DNA from 2 places in the Micromonospora schwarzwaldensis genome. Region 2 is predicted to be linked to the other one. Evidence: riboswitches for the same ligand, from Rfam matches in the RefSeq annotation. Region 2 holds a riboswitch; the other holds the start of a gene.
The links. Region 2 has a riboswitch for ZMP and ZTP ahead of VKK44_RS12040 (glycine hydroxymethyltransferase). Riboswitches for the same ligand answer to the same signal wherever they lie in the genome.

Region 1: it holds a riboswitch for ZMP and ZTP, as region 2 does, so the genes downstream of both, VKK44_RS13185 (bifunctional 5,10-methylenetetrahydrofolate dehydrogenase/5,10-methenyltetrahydrofolate cyclohydrolase) here and VKK44_RS12040 (glycine hydroxymethyltransferase) in region 2, are expected to answer to the same signal.

What each region holds. Positions count from the first base shown of each region.
Region 1 covers NZ_CP154796.1:2,965,413-2,976,946, forward strand. Annotated here, with positions in the region: gene gcvP (aminomethyl-transferring glycine dehydrogenase) at 1-1,157, shown strand, start outside; gene VKK44_RS13135 (DUF5999 family protein) at 1,253-1,453, opposite strand; gene VKK44_RS13140 (chorismate-binding protein) at 1,577-2,764, shown strand; gene pip (prolyl aminopeptidase) at 2,776-3,723, opposite strand; gene VKK44_RS13150 (MarR family winged helix-turn-helix transcriptional regulator) at 3,775-4,284, shown strand; gene def (peptide deformylase) at 4,295-4,804, shown strand; gene VKK44_RS13160 (GNAT family N-acetyltransferase) at 4,784-5,593, opposite strand; gene VKK44_RS13165 (sulfite exporter TauE/SafE family protein) at 5,593-6,315, opposite strand; gene VKK44_RS13170 (endonuclease/exonuclease/phosphatase family protein) at 6,544-7,323, shown strand; gene VKK44_RS13175 (helix-turn-helix domain-containing protein) at 7,345-8,784, opposite strand; gene VKK44_RS13180 (peptidoglycan-binding domain-containing protein) at 8,902-9,324, shown strand; gene VKK44_RS13185 (bifunctional 5,10-methylenetetrahydrofolate dehydrogenase/5,10-methenyltetrahydrofolate cyclohydrolase) at 9,395-10,285, opposite strand; ZMP/ZTP riboswitch at 10,299-10,380, opposite strand; gene VKK44_RS13190 (hypothetical protein) at 10,378-11,403, opposite strand.
Region 2 covers NZ_CP154796.1:2,732,589-2,744,122, forward strand. Annotated here, with positions in the region: gene VKK44_RS12015 (cytochrome P450) at 1-46, shown strand, start outside; gene VKK44_RS12020 (alpha/beta hydrolase) at 43-1,134, shown strand; gene VKK44_RS12025 (alpha-hydroxy acid oxidase) at 1,127-2,257, shown strand; gene VKK44_RS12030 (aminotransferase-like domain-containing protein) at 2,259-3,572, shown strand; gene VKK44_RS12035 (hypothetical protein) at 3,642-3,893, shown strand; gene VKK44_RS12040 (glycine hydroxymethyltransferase) at 3,947-5,383, opposite strand; ZMP/ZTP riboswitch at 5,402-5,491, opposite strand; gene VKK44_RS12045 (hemerythrin domain-containing protein) at 5,604-6,104, opposite strand; gene VKK44_RS12050 (S8 family peptidase) at 6,213-7,697, opposite strand; gene VKK44_RS12055 (NAD(P)H-hydrate dehydratase) at 7,813-8,676, opposite strand; gene VKK44_RS12060 (histidine phosphatase family protein) at 8,660-9,391, opposite strand; gene VKK44_RS12065 (DNA polymerase domain-containing protein) at 9,496-10,470, shown strand; gene VKK44_RS12070 (Lrp/AsnC family transcriptional regulator) at 10,475-10,990, opposite strand; gene pdhA (pyruvate dehydrogenase (acetyl-transferring) E1 component subunit alpha) at 11,054-11,534, shown strand, end outside.

The sequences.
Region 1 (11,534 bases), 230 kb from region 2:
AGGGGGAGCTGGCCGGGCTGCTGGCGATCCGCGCCTACCACCGGGAGCGCGGTGCGGGGCACCGCGACGTGTGTCTGATCCCGTCGTCGGCGCACGGCACGAACGCCGCGTCGGCGGTGATGGCCGGCATGCGGGTGGTCGTGGTGGGCTGCGACGCCGACGGCAACGTCGACCTGGTCGACCTCGACGCGAAGATCGACAAGCATCGGGACGCCCTCGCGGCGATCATGGTGACGTACCCGTCGACGCACGGGGTGTACGAGACGGGCATCGCGCAGTTGTGCGCGAAGGTCCACGACGCCGGCGGTCAGGTGTACGTCGACGGGGCGAACCTCAACGCGCTGGTCGGGTTCGCCAAGCCGGGGAAGTTCGGGGCGGACGTGTCGCACCTGAACCTGCACAAGACGTTCTGCATTCCGCACGGCGGCGGCGGCCCGGGGGTGGGTCCGGTGGCGGTGCGCGCGCACCTGGCGCCGTTTCTGCCCGGCGATCCGGTCGGCGCGTCCGTCGACGGCCGGCCGGCGATCTCCGCGGCCCGGTACGGGTCGGCGGGGATCCTGCCGATCCCGTGGGCGTACCTGCGGATGATGGGCGCGGACGGCCTGGCGCGGGCCACCGGCGTGGCGGTGCTGGCCGCGAACTACGTGGCGGTGCGGCTGCGGGCGCACTTCCCGGTGCTGTACGCCGGCAACAAGGGCCTGGTGGCGCACGAGTGCATCCTGGATCTGCGGCCGTTGACGAAGGCGACCGGGGTGAGCGTCGACGACGTGGCGAAGCGGCTGATCGACTACGGGTTCCACGCGCCGACGATGTCGTTCCCGGTGGCCGGCACGTTGATGGTGGAGCCGACCGAGAGTGAGGACCTGGCCGAGCTGGACCGGTTCTGCGACGCGATGATCGCCATCCGCGCGGAGATCGACAAGGTGGGCTCGGGGGAGTGGCCGGCGGGCGACAACCCGCTGTCGAACGCGCCGCACACGGCGGCGATGGTGTCCGGCGACGAGTGGCCGCACGCGTATCCGCGGTCGGTGGGCGCCTACCCGGGGGCGGTGGAGCGGGCGGGGAAGTACTGGCCTCCGGTGCGGCGCGTCGACGGCGCGTACGGCGACCGGAACCTGGTCTGCTCGTGTCCGGCGCCGGAGGCGTTCGAGGATTGAGGGCGTTCACGCCGGGGCGGTGGTGGATCGCCGCCCCGGCCGGCGCGCCGACGGTGTCCGTTCGGCGCGTACGCTCACTGACGCTGCGTGAGCGCTCAGGCGACGAGGGCGTGGCGGGCCGGTCCCCGGTGCGGGGCGATGGTCCGCCCGTCGGGGAGCAGCTCACCGGTGTCCTCGAAGATGATGACGCCGTTGCAGAGCAGGCTCCAGCCCTGCTCAGGAAAGCAGGCGAGGACGCGGGCGGCTTCGCGGTCGGTCGCGTCGGCGGAGGGGCAGGTGGGTTGGTGCTGACACATCGGGTTCTCCGGACTGTGGGGGCACTGTGTCATGGTTCACATGACCAGTGACGCACAGTACCAAGCGAAACCGCGCGCCATCGAGCAAGGTCGCGGCTTGTTCACCCAGAATCGGCTGAACGGATGAGGCGGAACGGTCCACACGGTGTGGAAGCGCTCCCACACGTGCCGGTCGCGGTGCCCGGCGCGCCCCCCGGCTGTCGGTCCCGACTGGTCGAGACCGCCCGGTTGCAGTGGCGCGTCGGCGACGGCGGCGACCCCGCCGACCTGGCGCAACGCTTCCTCACCGCGCACGGCGTCGGCGTCGACGACCTGACCCGGCCCGGCCGGCACACCCCCGACGGGCCGTGCGGGGCGGCGCTGTTCCTGTCCGCCGCCGCCGGCGCGTACGCCGTCGGCGCGCCGACCGGTGCGCCCACGCCCGTGCCGGCGCTGCCCGACCTGGTCGTGGTGGTCTACCACCACGGCGACCGCCCGCACCGGGCGCCGCCGCCGACCCGCTGGCGACTGGGGGACTGGCGGGACAGTTGGACCCCGGCCGCGCACGCCGCCGCCGTCGAGGCGGTCCGCGCCGCCATCGCCCGCGGCGACGTCTACCAGGTCAACGTCGTCGGGCACGCCGCCGCCGACTACGCCGGCGACCCCCGTCCGGCGCTGCTCCGCCTCGCCGCGCTGCCCGGCGCCCGCTACGGCGGCGCCCTCACCGGGCCCGGCTGGGCGTTGGGCTGCGCCTCCCCGGAGACGCTCGTCGCGATCGAACACGGCCGGCTGGTCACCCGCCCGATCAAGGGCACCCGCCCGGCCACCGCCGCCGGCCGCCGTGACCTGCTCACCTCCGCCAAGGAACGCGCCGAACACGTCATGATCGTCGACCTGGAACGCAACGACCTGGCCCGGGTGGCCCGCACCGGCTCCGTCCGCGTCGACGAGCTGTTCGCCGTACGCCGCTGGTGCGACCTGTGGCAGGCCGAGTCGACGGTGTCCGCGGCGCCCGCCGACGGCCTGGGCCTGGCCGACCTGCTGCGCGCGCTGTGCCCCGGCGGGTCGGTCACCGGCGCGCCCAAGCACGCCGCGCTCGCCCAGGTGGCGGCGCGGGAGCCGGTCGGCCGCGGCGCCGGCATGGGCGCGCTGGGCTGGGTCGGGCCGGACCGGCTCGACCTGGGACTGACCATCCGCACCGCCGCCGCCGACGCCCACCGGCTGCACCTGTGGGCCGGCGGCGGCATCACCTGGGACAGCGACCCCGCCGCCGAGGTCGCCGAGGCCGCCGCGAAGGCCGCCCCGGTACGCGCGCTGCTGGCCGCCGGCTGACCGCCGGCGGTTCAGGCGGCGGCGAACGCGTCCAGGGCGGCCACGACCCGCTCGCCGATGCCGTGGCCCTGGCCGTGCCCGCCGGACTCGACGATCTCCAGCCGGGCGTCCGGCCAGTCCTGGGTCAACCGCCACGCGATGTCGGGCGGACCGCTGACGTCCAGCCGGCCCTGCACGAGGACCCCGGGGATGCCGGTGAGCCGGCCGGCGTCGCGCAGCAACTGCCCGTCGGTCAGGAAACCCAGGTTCGCGAAGTGGTGGGTGACCAGCCGGGTGAACCCGTACCGGAACACCGGGTCGGCGTAGCGCAGGCTGGGCGCGTACCCGCCGGCGAGCGAGACGTGCACGTCCTCCCAGTCACACCAGTCGCGCGCCGCCCGCTCCCGCACCGCCGGGTCGGGATCGTTGACCAGCCGGGCGTACGCGGCGGCCAGGTCGCCGTCCCGGTCGGCCTCGGGCACCCCGTCGCGGAAGCGCGCCCACTCCTGCGGGAACACCCGGCCCATGTCCCGGGTCACCCACTCGATCTCGCGGCGGGTGTTGGCCACCACGCTGAACAGCACCAACGCGGTGACCCGCCGCGGGTGCGCCTGCGCGTACGCCAGGGACAACGCCGAACCCCACGACGCGCCGCACAGCAGCCACCGGTCCACGCCCAGGTGCGCGCGCAGCGCCTCCATGTCGGCCACCAGGTGGGCGGTGGTGTTCACCGACAGGTCGGTCGCCGGGTCGGCGGCCGGCGGGGTGCTGCGCCCGCAGCCACGCTGGTCGAACAGCACGACCCGGTAGGCGGCCGGGTCGAACAGCTGCCGCCACGACGCGCCGGCGCCCGAGCCGGGACCGCCGTGCACGACCAGCGCCGGCCGCCCGTCCGGATTGCCACAGGTTTCCCAGTACACGCGTTGGCCGTCGCCGACGTCCAGGTGACCCGACGCGTACGGCTCGATCGGGGGATACATGTCCGCGGTCCTCCCACCACCGGAAACAACAGCGCTGTTACATTAGCGGACGTGACCGCCCCCCACCGCGACGCCCTCGGCACCCTGCTGCGCCACGTCCTGGAACTGCTCGACGGCGACGTCGCCGCCGTCCACGACCGACTCGGCCTCACCGACTACCGGCCCCGCTACTCACCCGTGGTCCGCGTCCTCGTCACCGACGGACCCCTGCCCATCCGCGACCTCGCCGAGCGCGTCGGCGTCACCCACTCCGCCGCCAGCCAGACCGTCGCCGGCATGCGCCGCGCCGGCCTGGTCACCCTCACCCCCGGCACCGACGCCCGCCACCGCATCGTCACCCTCACCGACCGCGCCCGCGCGCTGCTGCCCGCCGTCGAAGCCGAATGGGCCGCCACCACCGCCGCCATGCGCCACCTCGACACCGAACTGCCCGTCCCGCTCGCCGACGAGCTGTACGCCGTGCTCACCGCGCTGCGCCACCGCCCGCTGCGCGACCGCATCGCCGACACCGGGCTGCTCCCACCGGCGGGTGGGCACCCCGGGCCGGTAAGCAACGGATAGCCTTCCGGGCATGACTATGCGCCCGATCCGGATCATCGGCGACCCCGTCCTGCGCACCCCCAGCGAACCGGTCACCACCTTCGACGCCGAACTCCGCGCCCTCGTCGCGGACCTGATGGACACCCTGCTCGGCGCGCCCGGCCGCGCCGGCGTCGCCGCCCCCCAGATCGGCGTCAACGCCCAGGTCTTCGTCTACGGCGCCGACGGCCACCTCGGCCACCTCGTCAACCCCACCTTGGAACTGTCCGAGGAACTCCAGGACGACGACGAGGGCTGCCTGTCCATCCCCGGCCTCTACTTCCCGACCCCCCGCGCGTTGCACGCCACCGCCCACGGCCACGACCAGCACGGCGAACCCCTCACCATCACCGGCAGCGGCTTCCTCGCCCGCGCCCTGCAACACGAGACCGACCACCTGCACGGCCGCCTCTACGTCGACACGCTGCGCGGCGACACCCGCCGCCGGGCGCTACGGGAGATCCGCGCCGGCCGGTTCGACTCACCCAGCCGGGCCCGCTGACACCCCGCCCGACCCGCCGGCCACCCGCGTCAACGCGCACTCGGTGAACCCCGCGACCCGGGTGAAACCCAACCGCCCGTACAACCGCACCGCCGCGGCGTTGTCCGCCCGCACGTTCAGCGTCACATGATCCACCGACGCCCGCAGCCGCGCGCACAACGCCGCCACCACACCCGCGCCCAGACCACGCCCCCGCACGTCCGGATGCGTCGTCACGTTCCCCACCGCCGCCACCCGCCACCGCGGCGACCACACGTGCACCCCCGCCACCGCCACCAACCGGCCACCCTCGCGCACCCCCACATACTGGCCGGTGTCCACCATCCGCGGATCGAACCAGTTCCCCGGATACGCCACCGCGTACAACTCCCGCAACTGCGGCAGGTCCGCCCGACCCAACGGCTCACCCACCGCCGGCACCGCCGCCAACCGCACCGGATCCGTCAACACCATCCGATCGTGCGCCGCCGCGTCCGACACCCCGTACCACCGCGCCACCGTCGCCTCCAGACCAGGGGACAGGTGCGCCCACAACCGCGCCGGCAACACCGGCGCCACCGCCACCAACAACCCCGACAACGCCGCCACCCGATCCGGCGCCGCGAACGCCAACAACGTCGGCAACTCCACCCCGTGGTACAGCAACACCACCTCGTCACCCGAGCGGAACCACGACGTGTACGGCCAGAAGAAATCGTCCAGATCACCCAACTGGTACGCGTGCAACACCGGATCCCGACCCAACAACCCGGCCAGCACCGCCCGGTCATGCTCCGCCCGCACCGCCATCACCGCACCGCCGACCACTGGTCGTAACCCAACCGCGCCACCAACGCCAGCACCACCACCAACAACACCACCCGCACGAACCCCGCACCCCGCCGCAACGCCATCCGCGCACCCACCACCGCCCCGGCCACGTTGCACACCGCCATCGCCGCCCCCAACCACCACCACACGTGCCCCGTCAGCCCGAACACCACCAGCGCCCCCAGATTCGTCCCCGCGTTCACCACCTTCGCCATCGCCGACGCGTGCACGAAATCCGCACCCACCAACGCCGTGAACACCAACACCAGAAACGTGCCCGTACCCGGACCGATCAACCCGTCGTACAACGCGACACCCAACCCCGCCACCGCCACCGCCACCACCACCCGCCACCGGGTCCGCCGCGCCGGCGACGCCACCACCCCCAACCGCGGCCGGGCCACCACGAACACCGCCACCGCCACCAACACCACGAGCACCACCGGCCGGTACGCCCCCGCCGGCACCGCACCCGCCAACGCCGCACCCAACCCGGCCGTCACCACCGCCAACCCCGCCGCCGGACCCGCCACCGCCCAGTCCAGCTTCGTCCGCCGCGCATACGTCACCGCCGCCGTCGACGTACCGAAGATCGCCGCCAACTTGTTCGTCCCCAACGCCGTCGCCACCGGCACCCCCGGCGCCGCCAGCAACAACGCCGGCAACAGCAGCAACCCGCCACCACCCACCACCGCGTCCACCCACCCCGCCAACGCGGCAGCGGCCAGCAACGTCGTCAACGACCCGGCATCCACGGCCGCATTCTGCCCACCCCGCCGCCACCGGCGGGCACCCCTGTGGCCAGCCTCACCGCCCCCGACGACGCCGCAACCACAACCCCACCGACGCCACCGCCACGAACACCAGCACCGAACAGCACAACAGCTTCAGCATCCGCCCAGCCTGCCACCACCACGTAGGGTGTGCAGGTGCGCCTGGCCACCTTCAACCTGCTGCACGGCCGCTCCCTCACCGACGGGCTCGTCGACCCCGACCGACTCACCGCCGCCGTCACCGCCCTCGACGCCGACGTGCTCGCCCTCCAGGAAGTCGACCGCGACCAGACCCGCAGCGGCAAACTCGACCTCACCGCCCTCGCCGCCCACGCCCTGCACGCCGACCACCACCGCTTCGCCGCCGCCGTCGTCGGCACCCCCGGCGAACACTTCCGCCCCCTCACCCACGACGACGACGGCCACGGCGAACCCCTCTACGGCGTCGGCCTCATCAGCCGCCACCCCGTCCGCTCCTGGCAGGTCACCCGCCTACCCGCCGCGCCCGTCCGCTCACCCATCTACATCCCCGGCCCCGGCGGCGGACTCGTCCTGCTGCGCGACGAACCCCGCGTCGTCCTCGCCGCCGTCCTCGACACCCCTCACGGCCCGCTCACCGTCGCCGCCACCCACCTGTCCTTCGTCCCCGGCTGGAACGTGTGGCAACTGCGCCGCGTCGTCCGCGCCCTGCGCGCCCTACCCGCCCCGCGCATCCTGCTCGGCGACCTCAACCTCCCCGCCGGCCCCGCCGCCGCGCTGTCCCGCTGGCGCCCCCTGGCCCGCCGCCCCACCTACCCGGCCGGACAACCCCGCGTCCAGCTCGACCACATCCTCGCCGACCCCCACCACCTCGACCGGCTCCCACCCGTCACCGCCGTCGCCACGCCACCGTCCACCATCTCCGACCACCGCCCCCTCGTCGTCGACCTCGGCTGACCAGCCGCCGACGACGCCCGGTCACCAGTCGTCCACGACCTCGAGCCGGACGGCTCCATCGCGGGTGCCCACGGCCAGAACGGCCCCGTCGGACGCGTACTCCACGGCGGTGACCGGACCGTACCGGCCGTCGAGAGTGTGCACCGGCAAGCCGTTACTGGCGTCGAAGATCCGCACCCGGCCGTGGCCGTCGCCCACAGCCATGCTGTTCCTGATCAGCGGATTGAACGCGACGACCGCAGGACCGGCATCGCTGCGCAGAAAACGCACCCGACGGCCGTTACTGGCATCCCAGATGCCCGGCGGCGCGCCCGCCGCGACGACGGCAAGGGTGTTCCGGGTCAACGGGTCGAACCGGATCGACGTGACCCGCCCCGGTATCCGTTCCCCGACGCTGACGCGGGCGCCGTCGCTGCTGCTCCAGACCTCCAGGGCACCGTCGCCGCCGGCCGCCAGATCGCCCTCGTTGTGGCAGTCGAACGCCAGCGCGGTGATGTCGGCCAGCCCGGTGTGCAGTTCCCGCACGAGCCGGCCGGTGTCCGTCCGCAGGATCCGCACCGTCCCGCCCCCGCCGACGGTCGCGACGATCCCACGCCGACGCGGATCGAACGCGAAGACCATCCTGCTTCCGGCGGCCCGGCCGGCGATGCTGAGGACAGGCTTGCCGTCCGTGGTGTTCCACAGCCGCAACAAACCGTTCGTGCCGGCCGTCGCCAGCACATTGCGGTTCAGCGGATCGAACTGCACATCAGTGACCTGCTCGTCACCGGTGACGAGAATATGGCGCCGCACGACCGTGCGGGTGTCCCAGACCTCCACCACCCCGCCCGCACCGGTCACGGCGAGATCGCCGGTGGCGAACCTGCCGAACCGGCTGACGGCCACAAGCGTCGACACTGCCGGCCCGGCGACACGGATCCCGCCGGCGGCGCCGGCCGGATCGTGGCGACCCGTCAACGCCCCGGGCCGCGGCACGCTCATACCGAACAGCACCAGGACCACCGCCGCCCCCACCCCCAGCACAGGTCGCGGCACCCGCCGCAGCAGCACAGCGCCGGCACGTGCCCGATGCCGGATCCCGGACCGGCCGCCGCCCGCGCGCGCCCCCACGACCGCCTCCTGACCGGCCGGCTGCGCTGACCCCTCCGGCACCGGATGCGGACGCGGCGACGACGGCACGGCTCGGGCGCCGCGGGACGCCGCCGCACGCGCCTGCTCCCAGCGCACGACCCACTCCGCCGGATCACCACCGCACGCCCGCACAAAGGCCTCGACCGTCTCCCACTGCGCAATGTGGTCGCCGCCCGCGGCTTCGGCCAACGCGGTCCGGGAACGCCCGGTCCGGCGAGCCATCTGCAGATACTTCGGAGACCCGGCGGCGACCCGCAAGGCACGCAACTGCATCGCGAAGGCGGCGGCGGGCCCGGACGACGCATCAAGCGGACGCTCCGTACGCGACATGCCCCCAGCGTGCCGATAGGCCGTCGCCCCGCGCAATAGACCGTCGCCGCCGCCGACGGCCACACCGCGGCATACAACCGGTGGAACCTGACCGACAAACGTCATCGAGGAGCACCGATGCGCCGATCCCCACGGCTGCTGCACGCCGCCGCAGCACTTGCCCTCTCCACGTCCGCCCTGACCGCCCTGACCAGCACGACCGCCCACGCCGCGCTGCCCAACTGCAACCAGTGGGCGACGAACTGGGGTAACGAACCCAGGCCGAGGATCCCCACCTACGGCAGCGGCAACTGGGACTGTGTGATGGGCTCCGGAAACGTCTCAGAAGGCGTGTGGGCCCTGCAATACACCATGAAGTACTGCTACGAGCAGAACATCACCGTCGACAAGGTGTTCGGAGCCCAGACCCGCTCGGCGCTGATCAACGTACAACGCCAGGTCGGCGCCACAGCCGACGGCGTCTACGGCCCCGCCACCCGATCCCGGATGCAATGGGCCCGCGCCACAGGACCCGACAACAGCTGCATCCCCGTCGGCTGAGGCACACCGCCGCCGCGAAACACACCCTGCCCCGGCCCGCCGGCCGCCACGACCGGCGGGCCCGCCCATGTCACCCCAACCCCACCCGCCGCCGCGCCGCCTGCACCGCGTTACGGAACAACATCGCCACCGTCGTCGGACCCACCCCGCCCACCCGCGGCGTGATCGCACCCGCCACCGCGGCACACGACTCGTCCACATCCGGCAACAACCGCCGCCCCTCGTACCGCACCCCACCACCGACCACCACCGCACCCGGACGCACATGCTCCGGCCGCACGATCCCCGGCACCCCCGCCGCCGCCACCAGGATCTCCGCCCGCCGCGTGTACCGAGGCCAGTCCGCCACCCCCGTGTGCACCACCGTCACCGCCGCGTTCGCCGTCGGCCGCTTCTGCGCCAACAACATCGCCAACGGCCGACCCAACGTCGCACCCCGACCCAGCACCACCACCTCCCGACCCGACACCGGCACCCCGTGGAACGCCAACAACGCCTCGATCCCCGCCGGCGTACACGGCAACGGACCCGGCAACCCCAACGCCAACCGGCCCATGTTCACCGGATGCATCCCGTCCACGTCCTTGTCCGGATCCACCACCGCCAACGCCCGGTCGTAATCCAGACCCCCCGGAATCGGATGCTGCACCAACACCCCGTGCACCCCGGAATCGGCGTTGAAATCCGCCACCACCGCATGCAGGTCCGCCTGCGACGCCGACGCCGGCAAATGCACGTGCGGCGACGCGAACCCCAACGCCGCCGCCTGCCGCTGCTTGATCCGGATGTAACCCGCGCTCGCGTCGTCGTCACCCACCAGCACCGTCGCCAACGCCGGCGTCACCCCCACCGCGCGCAGCTCCGCCACCGACGCGGCCACCTCACCCAACACCCGCTCCGCCACCGGCCCACCCGGCAACAACCGCGCCGACGAACCCGCGACCACCGAAGAAGAAGACATGCGACACCTCGCCCGCGGAGGCCCAGGCGGTCGACCCCCACGACGAGCTCCCCGATGGTTCACCCATCCCCGTGCCGCCAGTCGCGTCCCCCTCACCCTGCCACAGCCCGCGCCACGATCGCATCCACCACCGACTGCCACCCCGGCAACGACGCCAACACCGCATCCGCCCGCCGCCGCCGATCCGCCACCGACACCACCTGAAGATCCGCCAACACCGCCACCAACCCCGGCCGCAACGCCCGCTCCCGCTCCGGCGCCACCACCCCCAACACCACCAGACACCGCGCGTACGTCACCACCACCCAGAACATCGCCTCCCGGTGCCGCCCCGCCGCCACCAACGCCGCACCACCGTCGAACACCACCGGCCGCCCCGCCACGCTCAGATCCGCCCCGAACGCGAACCCCTCCCGCGGCAGCCCCGCCACCTCGTCGAACACCACCGCCAAACTCGCCAGATGCTCCCGCACCCGCCCCGCGCCCACCCCACCGCCGTCCACCGCCGCCAGCAACCCCGCATACCGCCCACCGAACCCGAACCGCGTCAACACCTCCGACGCCCGCACGAACCGCCGCCGCACCGTCGGATCCACCAACCCCGCCACCGCCGGCCACACCGCCAACAGCGACGTCGGGAACACCCACGCCAACACCTGCTCCGCGAGCGGCGCCCCGGCGTCCAGCACCCGCAACCCACCCTCGATCCGCCGCCGCACCCCCGCACAGCGCCGCCGCACCCACACCGGATCCGCGTACCCCGCCGCCACCCGCCGCCGCACCGCCGCCAGCCGCCCCGACGGATCCGCGATCACCGCGTCGCGACGGAACATCGGCGCGAACACCCACGACCCCAGCACGTCCTCCGGCTCACCCACCTCCGCCCAGGTGACCGAGCTGACCTCCAACAGCACCCCCCGATGCACGAACTTGCCCACCTTCACACCGGCGGACTCCCGCACCAACAGCACGTCCACGTCCGACCACACCGGCAGCTCCGCGTCATCCGGCAACCCCACCGTCGAGCCGCTGAACAACGCCCCCTCCACCGACGGATCCGTACGCATCCGCTCCCGCACCCAGCCGACCGCCACCGCCCGCGCCGCATCCACCCGCATCCGACCGATCCTGCCACCACCAGCCGCACACCCACGGTTGCCGACCAGACACCAAGCTCCTGTCCGCCATCGACCTGCACACCGAAGACGCCGTCCTGCTCCTCGACGCCGCCGAGCTACCCTCCGAACAC
Region 2 (11,534 bases):
GCGCGGCATCGACAAGCTCTTCGTCACCACCGGGGAGGCCGGATGACGCTCGATCCGCAGGTGGTCGCGTGGCGGGCCGCGCGGGCGGCAGCCGGCGTCGTGCCGCTCTACACCCAGACCCTCGCCGAGGCCCGCGCCGCCGACCTCGCCGCGATCCGCGCCGGCGCCGGCGCGGTCGAGCCGGTCGCCGAGGTACGCGACACCCAGGTGCCCGGCCCGGCCGGGCCGCTGCCGGTGCGGGTGCACCGGCCGGCCGGCGACGGTCCGCTGCCCACGCTGGTCTGGTTCTTCGGCGGCGGCTGGACGCTGGGCAGCGTGGACACCGCCGACGGGATCTGCCGCCGGCTGGTCAACCTCGCCGGCTGTCAGACCGTGACCGTCGGCTACCGGCTCGCCCCCGAGCACCCGTTCCCGGCCGCGGTCCAGGACTGCCACGCCGCGCTGCGTCACCTGGCCACGCACCCCGACGAGTTCCGGATCGACGCGGGCCGGCTGGCGGTCGGCGGGGACAGCGCCGGCGGCAACCTGGCCGCCGCGGTGACGCTGCTGGCCCGCGCCGACGGCGGGCCCCGGCTCGCCGCCCAGGTGCTGGTCTACCCGAACACCGACCAGCGTCCCGGCCGGCGCCCGGCCGACGACGAGGACCCGTTGCTGTTCAACCGGCACTCGGTGGCGTGGTACCGCGGCCACTACCTCACCGATCCGGCGGACGCGTCCGATCCGCTGGCCTCGCCGCTGCTCGCCGAGGACCTGTCCGGCCTGCCGCCGGCGCTTGTCGTCACCGCCGGGAACGACCCGCTGCGGGCCGAGGGCGCGCGGTACGCCGAGCGGCTGGGCGGGGCCGGCGTGCCGACCGAGACGGCCGACTACCCGGGCATGATCCACGGCTTCTTCGCCATGCCCGGCGTGTTCGACGCCGGCCGCGATGCCCAGGACCGGGTGGCCGCGTTCCTGCGCCGGCGCTTCGACCTCGACCCGGCCGGTCCGGCGTCGGCGGGCGGCGGGTCGGCGGGTCCGGCGTCGACGGCGGGGGAGTCGGCCGGTCGGGCCTCGGCCGTCGGCTGGTCGGCCGGTTCGACACCGGTCGGCGGAGATCCGGCCGCGAGCGCGACGGGTGCCGGCGTCCATGGCTGAGCGGAGCGTCGACCCGCCGACCCCGGTGGCCGGGCCGGCCTTCGTGCCGCCGGCCAGCCTGGCCGACTTCGCCGGGCTGGCCCGGGCGGTGCTCCCGGCCGACGTGTGGGACTTCGTCGACGGCGGCAGCGGCGCCGAGACCGCGCTGGCCGCCAACCGGGCCGCGCTGGACCGGGTGGCCGTGCTGCCCCGGATGCTGGCCGGCGTGGACGTCCCGAGCACCGAGGCGGCGCTGCCCGGGGGCCGGGCCGCGCTGCCGGTGGCGGTCGCGCCGATGGCGTACCAGCGGTTGCTGCACGCCGACGGCGAGCCGGCGCTCGCGGCGGCGGCCGGCGCGGCGGGCGTGCCCTACGTGGCCAGCACGTTGTCCAGCACGCCGATCGAGGAGGTCGCCGCGGCCGGCGGGACGGTGTGGTTCCAGCTCTACTGGCTGCGCGACCGGGGCCTGGTGGCGGACCTGCTCGACCGGGCGCTGGGCGCGGGCTGCGCGGCGGTGCTGCTCACCGTGGACGTGCCGGTGCTCGGCCGGCGCCTGCGCGACGTGCGCAACGGCTTCACGCTGCCGGCGCACGTCACCGCCGCCAACCTGCCCGGCGGTCGGGACGACCTGGCCCACCGGGGCACGCCCGGCGTCTCGGCGGTGGCGGTGCACACCGGCGCGGTCTTCGCGCCGGCGGTGAGCTGGGCGGACCTGGCCTGGCTGCGCGCGCGTACCCCGGTGCCGTTGCTGGTCAAGGGCATCCTGGACGCGCGCGACGCGGTCCGCGCGGCGGACGCCGGCGTGGACGCGGTGGTGGTCTCCAACCACGGCGGCCGGCAGCTCGACGCCGCCCCGGCCAGCGTGAGTGTGCTGCCGGAGGTGGTCGACGCGGTGGGGGAGCGGTGCGCGGTGCTGCTGGACAGCGGTATCCGCGGCGGCGTCGACGTGCTGCGCGCGCTCGCGCTCGGCGCGGCCGGCGTGCTGGTCGGCCGGCCGCTGCTCTGGGCGCTCGCGGCCGGCGGCCGGGCCGGCGCGGAGGCCGCCCTGGCGCTGCTCGCCGCCGAGCTGCGGGACGCGCTCATCCTCAGCGGCTGCCCCGACCCGGCCTCGGCCCGGCGGCTGCGTACTCGGATCGGAGCCTGACGTGGAACCGGTGGACCTGACCGTCGAGGCGCTGCACGGCAGCGTCGGTGACCCGGCGTTGAACTCGATGAACTTCCTCAACGAGGTGGCGCAGCACTATCCCGACGCGGTGTCGCTGGCCGCCGGTCGGCCGTACGAGGAGTTCTTCGACTCGGCGCTGCTGCCCGGCCACCTGGACCGGTTCCGGGCGCACCTCGCCGACGACCTGGGGCTGAGCCCGGCCCAGGTGGACCGGACGCTGTTGCAGTACGGGCGGACCAAGGGCATCGTGCACCACCTGATCGCCCGCCACCTCGCCGTCGACGAGGGGTTCACCGTCGACCCGGAGACGATCGTGGTGACGGTCGGCTGCCAGGAGGCGATGTTCCTGGTGCTGCGCGCGTTGCGGGCCGACCCGGCCGACGTGCTGTTCGCGGTGGCGCCCACGTACGTCGGGCTGACCGGCGCGGCCCGCCTGGTCGACCTGCCGGTACGTCCGGTGGCCGGTGGCGCGGACGGCGTCGACCTGGCCGACCTGCGGGCCGGGGTGCGCCGGGCCCGCGCCGAGGGGTTGCGCCCGCGCGCCTGCTACGTGATGCCGGACTTCGCGAACCCGTCCGGCGTGAGCATGGACACCGCGCAGCGCCGCCGGCTGCTCGACCTGGCCGCCGAGGAGGAGCTGCTGCTGATCGAGGACAACCCGTACGGCCTGTTCCCGGCCGCCGGCGTGGACCGTCGCCCCACGCTCAAGGCGCTGGACACCGCGCGCCGGGTGGTCTATCTCGGTTCGTTCGCCAAGACGGTGCTGCCCGGCGCCCGGGTCGGCTACGTGGTCGCCGACCAGCGGGTGGGGGGCGCGGACGGCACGGTGGGTCCGCTCGCCGACCAGCTCGCCAAGATCAAGAGCATGGTCACGGTCAACACGTCGCCGATCAGCCAGGCGGTGATCGGTGGCGCGCTGCTGGCGCACGACTGCTCGCTGGTGGCCGCGAACGTCCGGGAGCGGGCCGCGTACGCCCGCAACCTGCGCCACCTGGTCGACGGCCTGGCCCGCCGCTTCCCGGCCGGCGGGCCGGTGCGCTGGACCGTGCCGGCCGGTGGCTTCTTCGTGGTGGTCACCGTGCCGTTCCCGGTCGACGACGCGCTGCTGCACCGCTCGGCCCGCGAGTACGGCGTGCTCTGGACGCCGATGGCGCACTTCTACGACGCCGGCACGCCGGTGAACGCGCTGCGACTGTCGGTGAGCGCGGTCACCCCGGCGCAGATCGACGTGGGCCTGGACCGGCTCGCGGCGCTGGTCGCGGACACCACGGCCGCGGTGGGCGCACCGGCCTGACGCCGCAGGGTCGCGGTTCCGGCACCACCCGTGTTCCCCGGCGACCCGCTGTCCGTTGATAATGGACGGATGGTTGCCTGGGAGTACGCGTTGCTGGTCCGCCGCTATCAGGGGCAGGGCCGGAATTTCCACGTCTCGTTCGTCTGGTACGGCCCGGACGGGTCCCGCACCGACGTCACCGCGTACGGCGACACCGCGGTCGCGCATCTCAACCGGGTCGGCCGCGAGGGCTGGGAGCTGGTGACCGCCGCCGAGGACGTGAACAACGTGCAGGGCAGCACCGAGGTGCACCGCTACCACCTCAAGCGCCCGCTGCGCTGACGGCAGGGGCCGGCACCCGCGCCGGGTGCCGGCCCCTGCCGGATGACAGCGGCTCAGCCCAGGGTGACCTCGGGGTAGAGCGGGAACGGGGTGAGCAGGTCGGCGGCCTGCTTGCCGACCTGCTCGGCCACCGCCGGGTCCAGCACGTACTTCGCCTTCGACGGGCCGCCGTCCGGGCCGGTGCCGGCGGTGGTCCGGGTGAGCACGGTGTGGATCAGCTCGGCGGTCGCGTCCATCTCGGCGGCGCCCAGCCCCCGGGTGGTCAGCGCCGGCGTGCCGATCCGGATGCCGGAGGTGTACCACGCGCCGTTCGGGTCCTGCGGCACGGCGTTGCGGTTGGTCACGATGCCGGAGTCCAGCAGCGCCTGCTCGGCCTGCCGGCCGGTCAGGCCGTAGCCGGAGACGTCGATGAGCACCAGGTGGTTGTCGGTGCCACCGGTGACCAGCGTCGCGCCCCGGCTCAGCAGCCCGTCGGCGAGCGCCTGCGCGTTGTCCACGATCCGCTGGGCGTAGTCGGCGAAGTCGGGACGCCGCGCCTCGGCCAGCGCGACCGCCTTGGCGGCCATCACGTGCGGCAGCGGGCCGCCGAGCACCATCGGGCAGCCGCGGTCGACCTGGTCGGCCAGCTCCGGGCCGCAGAGCACCATGCCGCCGCGCGGCCCGCGCAGCGACTTGTGCGTGGTGGTGGTGACGATGTGCGCGTGCGGCACCGGGTCGAAGTCGCCGGTGAAGACCTTGCCGGCGACCAGGCCGGCGAAGTGCGCCATGTCGACCATGAACGTGGCGCCGACCTCGTCGGCGATCTCCCGCATGATCCGGAAGTTGACCTTCCGCGGGTACGCCGAGTAGCCGGCGACCAGGACCAGCGGCCGGAACTCCCGGGCCGCCTCGGCGACCCGGTCGTAGTCGACCAGCCCGGTGGCCGGGTCGGTGCCGTAGCTGCGCTGGTCGAACATCTTGCCGGAGATGTTCGGCCGGAACCCGTGGGTGAGGTGGCCGCCGGCGTCCAGCGACATGCCCAGCATCCGCTGGTCGCCCAGCTCCCGGCGCAACGCGAACCAGTCCGCCTCGGTCAGGTCGTTGACGTGCCGGACCTGCGCCTTGCGCAGCGCGGGGGACTCGACCCGGTCGGCCAGGATCGCCCAGAACGCGACCAGGTTGGCGTCGATGCCGGAATGCGGCTGCACGTACGCGTGGGCGGCCCCGAACAGCTCCCGGGCGTGCTCGGCGGCGAGCGCCTCGACGGTGTCCACGTTCTGGCAGCCGGCGTAGAAGCGGCGCCCGACGGTGCCCTCGGCGTACTTGTCGCTGAACCAGTTCCCCATGGCCAGCAGCGTCGCGGGGGAGGCGTAGTTCTCACTGGCGATCAACTTCAGCGACTCGCGCTGGTCGGCCAGCTCCGCCCCGATGGCGTCCGCCACCCGCGGCTCGACGGCGCGGATCACCTCCAGCGCGCTGCGGAAGGCGGTGGACTCGGCGTTGTGCGACATGCGACCTCCTGGTGACGTGCGGAAGGCCCAGGCGCTCGGCAGGCGTCCTCATGACGAGGCCGCTCCCCGATGGTGCTCCATCTCCACGCGCCAGTCACGGCCCGTGCCGATCCTAGCGGTCCGCCCCGGACCGGACCTGCGGGGCTCGGCCGGCCCGGGTGTAAGGACGGGCCCCTCCTTGACGCCTCGCGTCGAGCAGGGGCCCCTTCTCACCTGCGCGTCAGGCGTCCACGGCGTCCCGCGCCTTCTTCAGCGCCTTCGGGGCGGTCGGCGTCTTCGGCGCCGTCGGCCGCAGGTCCAGCATGCGCTGGCCGATCTCCTGGAGCTGGTTACGGCCGAGCGCCTCGCGCACCTTCGGGAACCACTCCTGCTCCTCCTCCTCGACGTGGTGCAGCACGTTCTCGATCAGCACCGTCGTCTTGGCGACGAACCGCTCGTCGTCGGCGTCCATGGCGGCCAGCTCGAGGCAGAGCACGTCCGCCACGTGGTGCTCCTCGTACGACTCGAGGATGTCGTCCTCGACGTCCGGCACCAGTTTGCGGACCTCCGGGTACATCACCTCGTTCTCCAGGTAGGTGTGCACCGTCAGCGCCTCGAGGATCTGCGTGACGATCTTCCCGCGCCGGCTCGCCGGCCCGTCCTCGGCATCCTGGAACGCCGTGAACAGGCGGCGGATCTCCTTGTGGTCCTCCTTGAGCAGGACGATCGCGTCGGTGGACACCGGGTTACCTCCTAGGTCGACTGATGATGCCCCCCTACCCGGCGTCCGACCAGGACAAACAGACCGGGCCCGGCGATCGCGCCGGGCCCGGTCCGTGGGTGCGGCGGGTTACTTCACCGCGGCGTACGCGTCGACGACGCCGGCGCCGTAGAACCCGTTACGCGCCCCGCCGGAGCAGGTCGCGTCGTAGGCGTTCGGGCCCGTCGGGATCAGCGGGACCGGGTTGTAGACGCCCGCCGGGCAGGGCTGGGCGGTCGCCGTGCGCTCCAGGAACGACGACAGCTGACCCGGGGTCATGCCCGGGTGCGCCGACAGCGCCAGCGCCGCGACGCCGGTGGCGTGCGGGCCGGACATCGACGTGCCCTGCTTGTAGCCCCACCCGTTGGTGCGGGTGACGGTGTTGAAGGTGGTCGACAGGATGCCGTCGGTCGACGTGGAGCGCGCGCCCTGGGTCCGGAACCGGGTGTCGCCACCCGGCGCCGTCACGTCGATCACGCCCTGCCCGTACGAGGAGTAGTAGCTCTTCGCGCCGGTCGGGCCCACCGCGGCGACGGTCACCACGCCGGGCGCCTCGGCCGGCAGGTCGAGGCAGGCGTTGGTGAGGTTCTCGCGCTCCTCCGGCGTCCCGTTGTTCGGGCTGCCGGTGTCGGTGATCTTGTGGGCGAGGTCGTAGTTCGAGTTACCGGCGGACGCCACGTTCAGCACGCCCTTGGACTGCGAGTAGCGGATCGCCCGCTGCACGGCCTGCCACACCGGGCGCTGCCGCGCGTCGTTGCGGCAGTTCAGCTCCCACGGGTCGATGTAGTAGCTGTTGTTGGTCAGCCGCATCCCGTGGTCGGCCGCCCAGAGGAACCCGCAGACCGCGGCCTCCGGGAAGATGTAGCCGTCGTTGTTGACCACCTTGACGGCGGCCACCTTGACCCCCGGCGCGACGCCGGTGACACCGACGCCGTTGATCGCCGCGGCGATGGTGCCGGCCACGTGCGTGCCGTGGTCGCTGTTGGTCGGGTTCCACGCCGCCTCGGTGGTGTCGGTGACGCCGCCGACACAGGACGTGCTCTTGTCCTTGGCGATCTGGGTCGCCAGGTCCGGGTGGGTGCTGGAGATGCCGCTGTCCAGGACGCCGACGACGACGTCCGGGCGGCCGGTGGTCACCGCGTGTGCCTGCGGGACGTGGATCATGTCCATGTCCCACTGCTGGCCGTAGAGCGGTTCCTTGGTGGGGTCGCCGGTGGCGTCGGCGAGCTGCGCCGCCGAGACCTCGACGGTCTCGCCCTCGTCGAGGGCGGTGCCCAGGCCGGCGGTGGAGGCGACCGACTCGACGCCCGCGCCGGCCACCCGGGCGGCGAAGTCCGGGTTGGTCGAGCGGGCGACGAGCACGCCGATCTGGTCATAGCTGGCCACCACGGTGCCGTCGGCGGCGGCCACCCGGGCGGCGGCCTTGCCGGTGGTGGCGCCCTGCGGGGCGAGGACCAGGTAGGAGGTCTCCGGTCCGGCGGCTGCCGCCGGCGCCAGGCCGCCGGTGACGGCGAGACCGGCACCGAGCGTCACCGCGGACGCGGCGGCCAGTGTCTTGCGACGAAGGTTGTTCACACGTACTCCCAGGGGGCCGATCCGGTGGAGGGCGGGCAGACTGCGCGCCCTTCACCGGACCAGCGCCGGAACGCCGTGTGGTGTTACACACACCCCCGTCGCCGGGTGTCGGCCGTCAGACCGTCGCGATCGTGTACGGGATCTCGTCGAGCAGCTCACGGGCCAGGAAGCCGATCCGGCCGTAGCGGGGCACCAGCCGCTGCCCGCTGACCGCGTGCGCGAACGCCGCCCAGCACGCGGCCTGCGCCGGGTCGGCGCCGCGGGAGAGCAGCCCGGCCAGCAGCCCGGCCCGCACGTCGCCGCTGCCGGAGGTGCCCAGCCCGGCGTCGCCGCTCTCCTCCCGCCAGGCCCGGCCGTCCGGGGTGGCGATGTGCCCGTACAGCGAGACCACCGCGTCGTACCGGCCGGCCAGCTCCACCGCCTCGGCGTCCAGGTCGTCGCCGGGGTCACGGCCGAGCAGGTGACGGGCCTCGGTGAGGTTCGGCGTGAGCACCACCCTGCGGCCGGAGCCGACCAGCAGGTCCGGCTCGTGGCTGAGCGCGCCGAGCGCGTACGCGTCGAGCACCAGGGCCGTCTCCCGGCCGGCCGCGTCGAGCACCAGGCGCAGCAGCTCCCGGGTGGCGTCGATGTCGGTCAGCCCGGGGCCGACCGCCACCACGTCCGCGTCGGCGACCAGGCCGCCCAGCACGTCGCCGGGGTCGCCCCGGACCGCACCCTCGCCGGTTTCCGGCAGGCCGATTACCAGTGCCTCCGGGACCTGGATGCTCAGCGCGGTGGCGGTGGACTCGGGGGCGGCGAGCTGGAGCACGCCGGCGCCGGCGCGCAGCGCGGCGACGCCGGCCAGCAGCACCGCCCCCGGCGTGAACCGGGACCCGCCGACCACCAGCACCGTGCCGCGCGCCTCCTTGCCGCCGGAGGGCACGGGCAGCGCCCAGTCCCGCAGCAGCGCGGGGGTGATCACGTCAGACCGGCTCGGCATGGATCTCGTCCTCCCTGGTGGGCCGCGCCCCCTGCCGGTGCAGGTGGGTCACGTCGTTGAACATCTCCGGCGCGAGCCGGCCGGCGCCGTCGGCCCGCCAGCCGGTGACCGAGCAGTTGGCGATCACGTGCTCGCGGGTGAGCGCCATCAGCTCCGCCTCGGTGAGCCCCTCCACCAGGTAGCGGAGCAGGAAGACCAGCGCGTCGTGGCCGAACAGCAGCACCCGGCCGCCCTCGTGGTCGCGGCGCAGGTCACCGAGGAGGGTCCGGAGCCGCAGCGCCACGTCGGTCCAGGACTCGCCGCCGGGCGGCCGGTAGTAGAACTTGCCGAGCCGGTCCCGTCGCCGCGCCTCCTGCGGGTGGCGTCGGCGCACGCCGTGCCCGGTGAGCCCGTCGAGGATGCCCAGCTCCCGGTCGCGCAGCCGCTCGTCGCGGCTCATCGGCACCCCGGTGCCGGCCAGCGCCAGCTCGGCGGTGCGCACCGCGCGCAGGTACGGCGACACCACCGCCACCGCGGGCCGGCGCTCCGCGGGCAGGCCGGCCAGCCACCGGCCGGTCGCCCGGGCCTGTTCCTCGCCGGTGGGCGACAGCGGCACGTCCGCGTCCCGGTGGGTGAGGTCGATCAGCTCGGCGCCGGACGTCTCGGCCGCGGTGGCCGCGACGTTCGCGGTGCTCTCGCCGTGCCGCACGATCCAGAGTGCCGCCAACTCCGCCATGCGGCTCCCGGTACCCGGGCCCCGCGCCCGGTAACCGCACCGGCCCCGCTGATCACCTGAGCAGTTGCCCGCGCGACGCCGGTCGGTGCCCTACGGTGGTCTGCGTGGCGACCGCGGCGGCCGAGGAGATCCGGGTGGGGGAGCGGCTGGTCCGCGTCTCCAACCCCGACAAGCCCTACTTTCCCGAGCGCGGGCTGACCAAGCTGGACGTGGTGCGCTACTTCCTCGCCGTCGGTGACGGCGTCCTGCGCGCGCTGCGGGACCGGCCCACCATGCTGGAACGCTGGCCGCGCGGCGTGTTCGAGGGCGCGACGATCGCCACCCGGCAGACCAACAAAGGCGACGCGTTCTACCAGAAGCGGCTGCCGGCCGGCGCGCCCGACTGGGTGCGCACCGCGCACATCACGTTCCCCAGCGGACGGACCGCCGACGAGGTGGCGCCGAGCGAGTTGGCGGTGGTGATCTGGGCGGCGAACCTGGGCACGCTGCGGTTCCACCCGTGGCCGGTGTCGAAGGCCGACGTGGAGCACCCCGACCAGCTGCGCATCGACCTGGACCCGATGCCCGGGGTGGAGTTCGCCCAGGTGGTGCCGGTGGCCCACGAGGTGCGGGCGTTCCTCGCCGAGCTGGGCCTGGAGGGCTACCCGAAGACCACCGGCGGTCGGGGCCTGCACGTCTACCTGTCGATCGAGCCGCGCTGGAGCTTCGGGGAGTGCCGGCGGGCGGTGCTGGCGCTCGGCCTCGAGATGCAGCGCCGGCGGCCGGACCTGGTCACCACCACCTGGTGGCGGGACCAGCGGGACCGGCCGGTCTTCGTCGACTACAACCAGATGGCCCGCGACCACACCATGACGTCGGCGTACTCGATCCGGCCCACGCCCCGGGCGCTGGTCTCGGCGCCGCTGGACTGGGCCGAGCTGGACGACGCCCGGCCGGAGGACTTCGACGTGCTCAGCATGCCGGCCCGCTTCGCCGACCGGGGCGACCCGCACGCCGGCCTGGACGCTCGCCGGCACTCGCTGGAACCGCTGCTGGAACTGGCCGACCGGGAGGGCCTGGAGCCGCCGCCGGAGCGTTGAGCCGTCAGGCCCAGGGGCTCAGCGTCCCGTCGAACTCCTCGAAGACCAGCCAGGTGCGGGTGGAGAGCACGCCGGCGATGCTCTGCACCCGGTCCAGCACCACGTCCCGCAGCGTGGCGTTGTCCGGCGCGCGGACCAGCGCCAGCACGTCGTGCTCGCCACTGAGCAGCGCCGCGTGCTCGATGTAACGCACCTGGGCCAGCTCGGCGGAGACCTCCCGCCAGGTGTTCTGCTCGATGGTCAGCGCGATGTACGCCGACGTGCCCAGCCCGGCCGGCTCCGGCGCCACCCGCGCGGTGAAGCCGGTCAGCACGCCGTCGCGCAGCAGCCGCTCCACCCGGGCGTACGCGTTGGTGCGCGAGACGTGCACGCGTTCGGCCAGCGTCCGGATGGAGAGCCGGGCGTCCGCCACCAGTTCGCGCAGGATCCGCCGGTCGACCTCGTCGAGCGGCCCGACCGAACGTCCCGTTCCGGTCGCCGTGCCCGCTGTGGCGCCGGTCTCCTGGCTCACTCCGCTCATCCTCCCGTGCCATCCGTCCCGCGTTCATCGCGGATGTTGAGTCAATCATCCATGAGCAGGAGCATAGGGCCACCACACGTCCAGGAGGTCCCCGCCGTGACGACCACACCCCAGGCGGTCCGCAGGGCATCCCCGCGTACCCGCCGACCGGCCACCCCGGCCGCACCCGACCCGTCGGCCGGCCTGCTGCCACGGCCCGAGCCGGTCCGGCTGCTCGACCCGGACGGCACCGCGCTGCCGGCCCGCGACGACTACCCGGCGCCGCCGGTCGAGACGCTGCACGAGATGTACCGCCGGATGGTCGTCGGCCGTCGCTTCGACACCCAGGCCACCGCCCTGACCAAGCAGGGCCGGCTGGCCGTCTACCCGTCCGCGCGCGGCCAGGAGGCGTGCCAGGTCGGCGGCGTGCTCGCGCTGCGCGACTCCGACTGGGTCTTCCCCACCTACCGGGAGTCGATGGCGCTGACCGCCCGCGGCCTCGACCCGGTCGAGGTGCTCACGCTGCTGCGCGGCGACTGGCACTGCGGGTACGACCCGGCCGTCA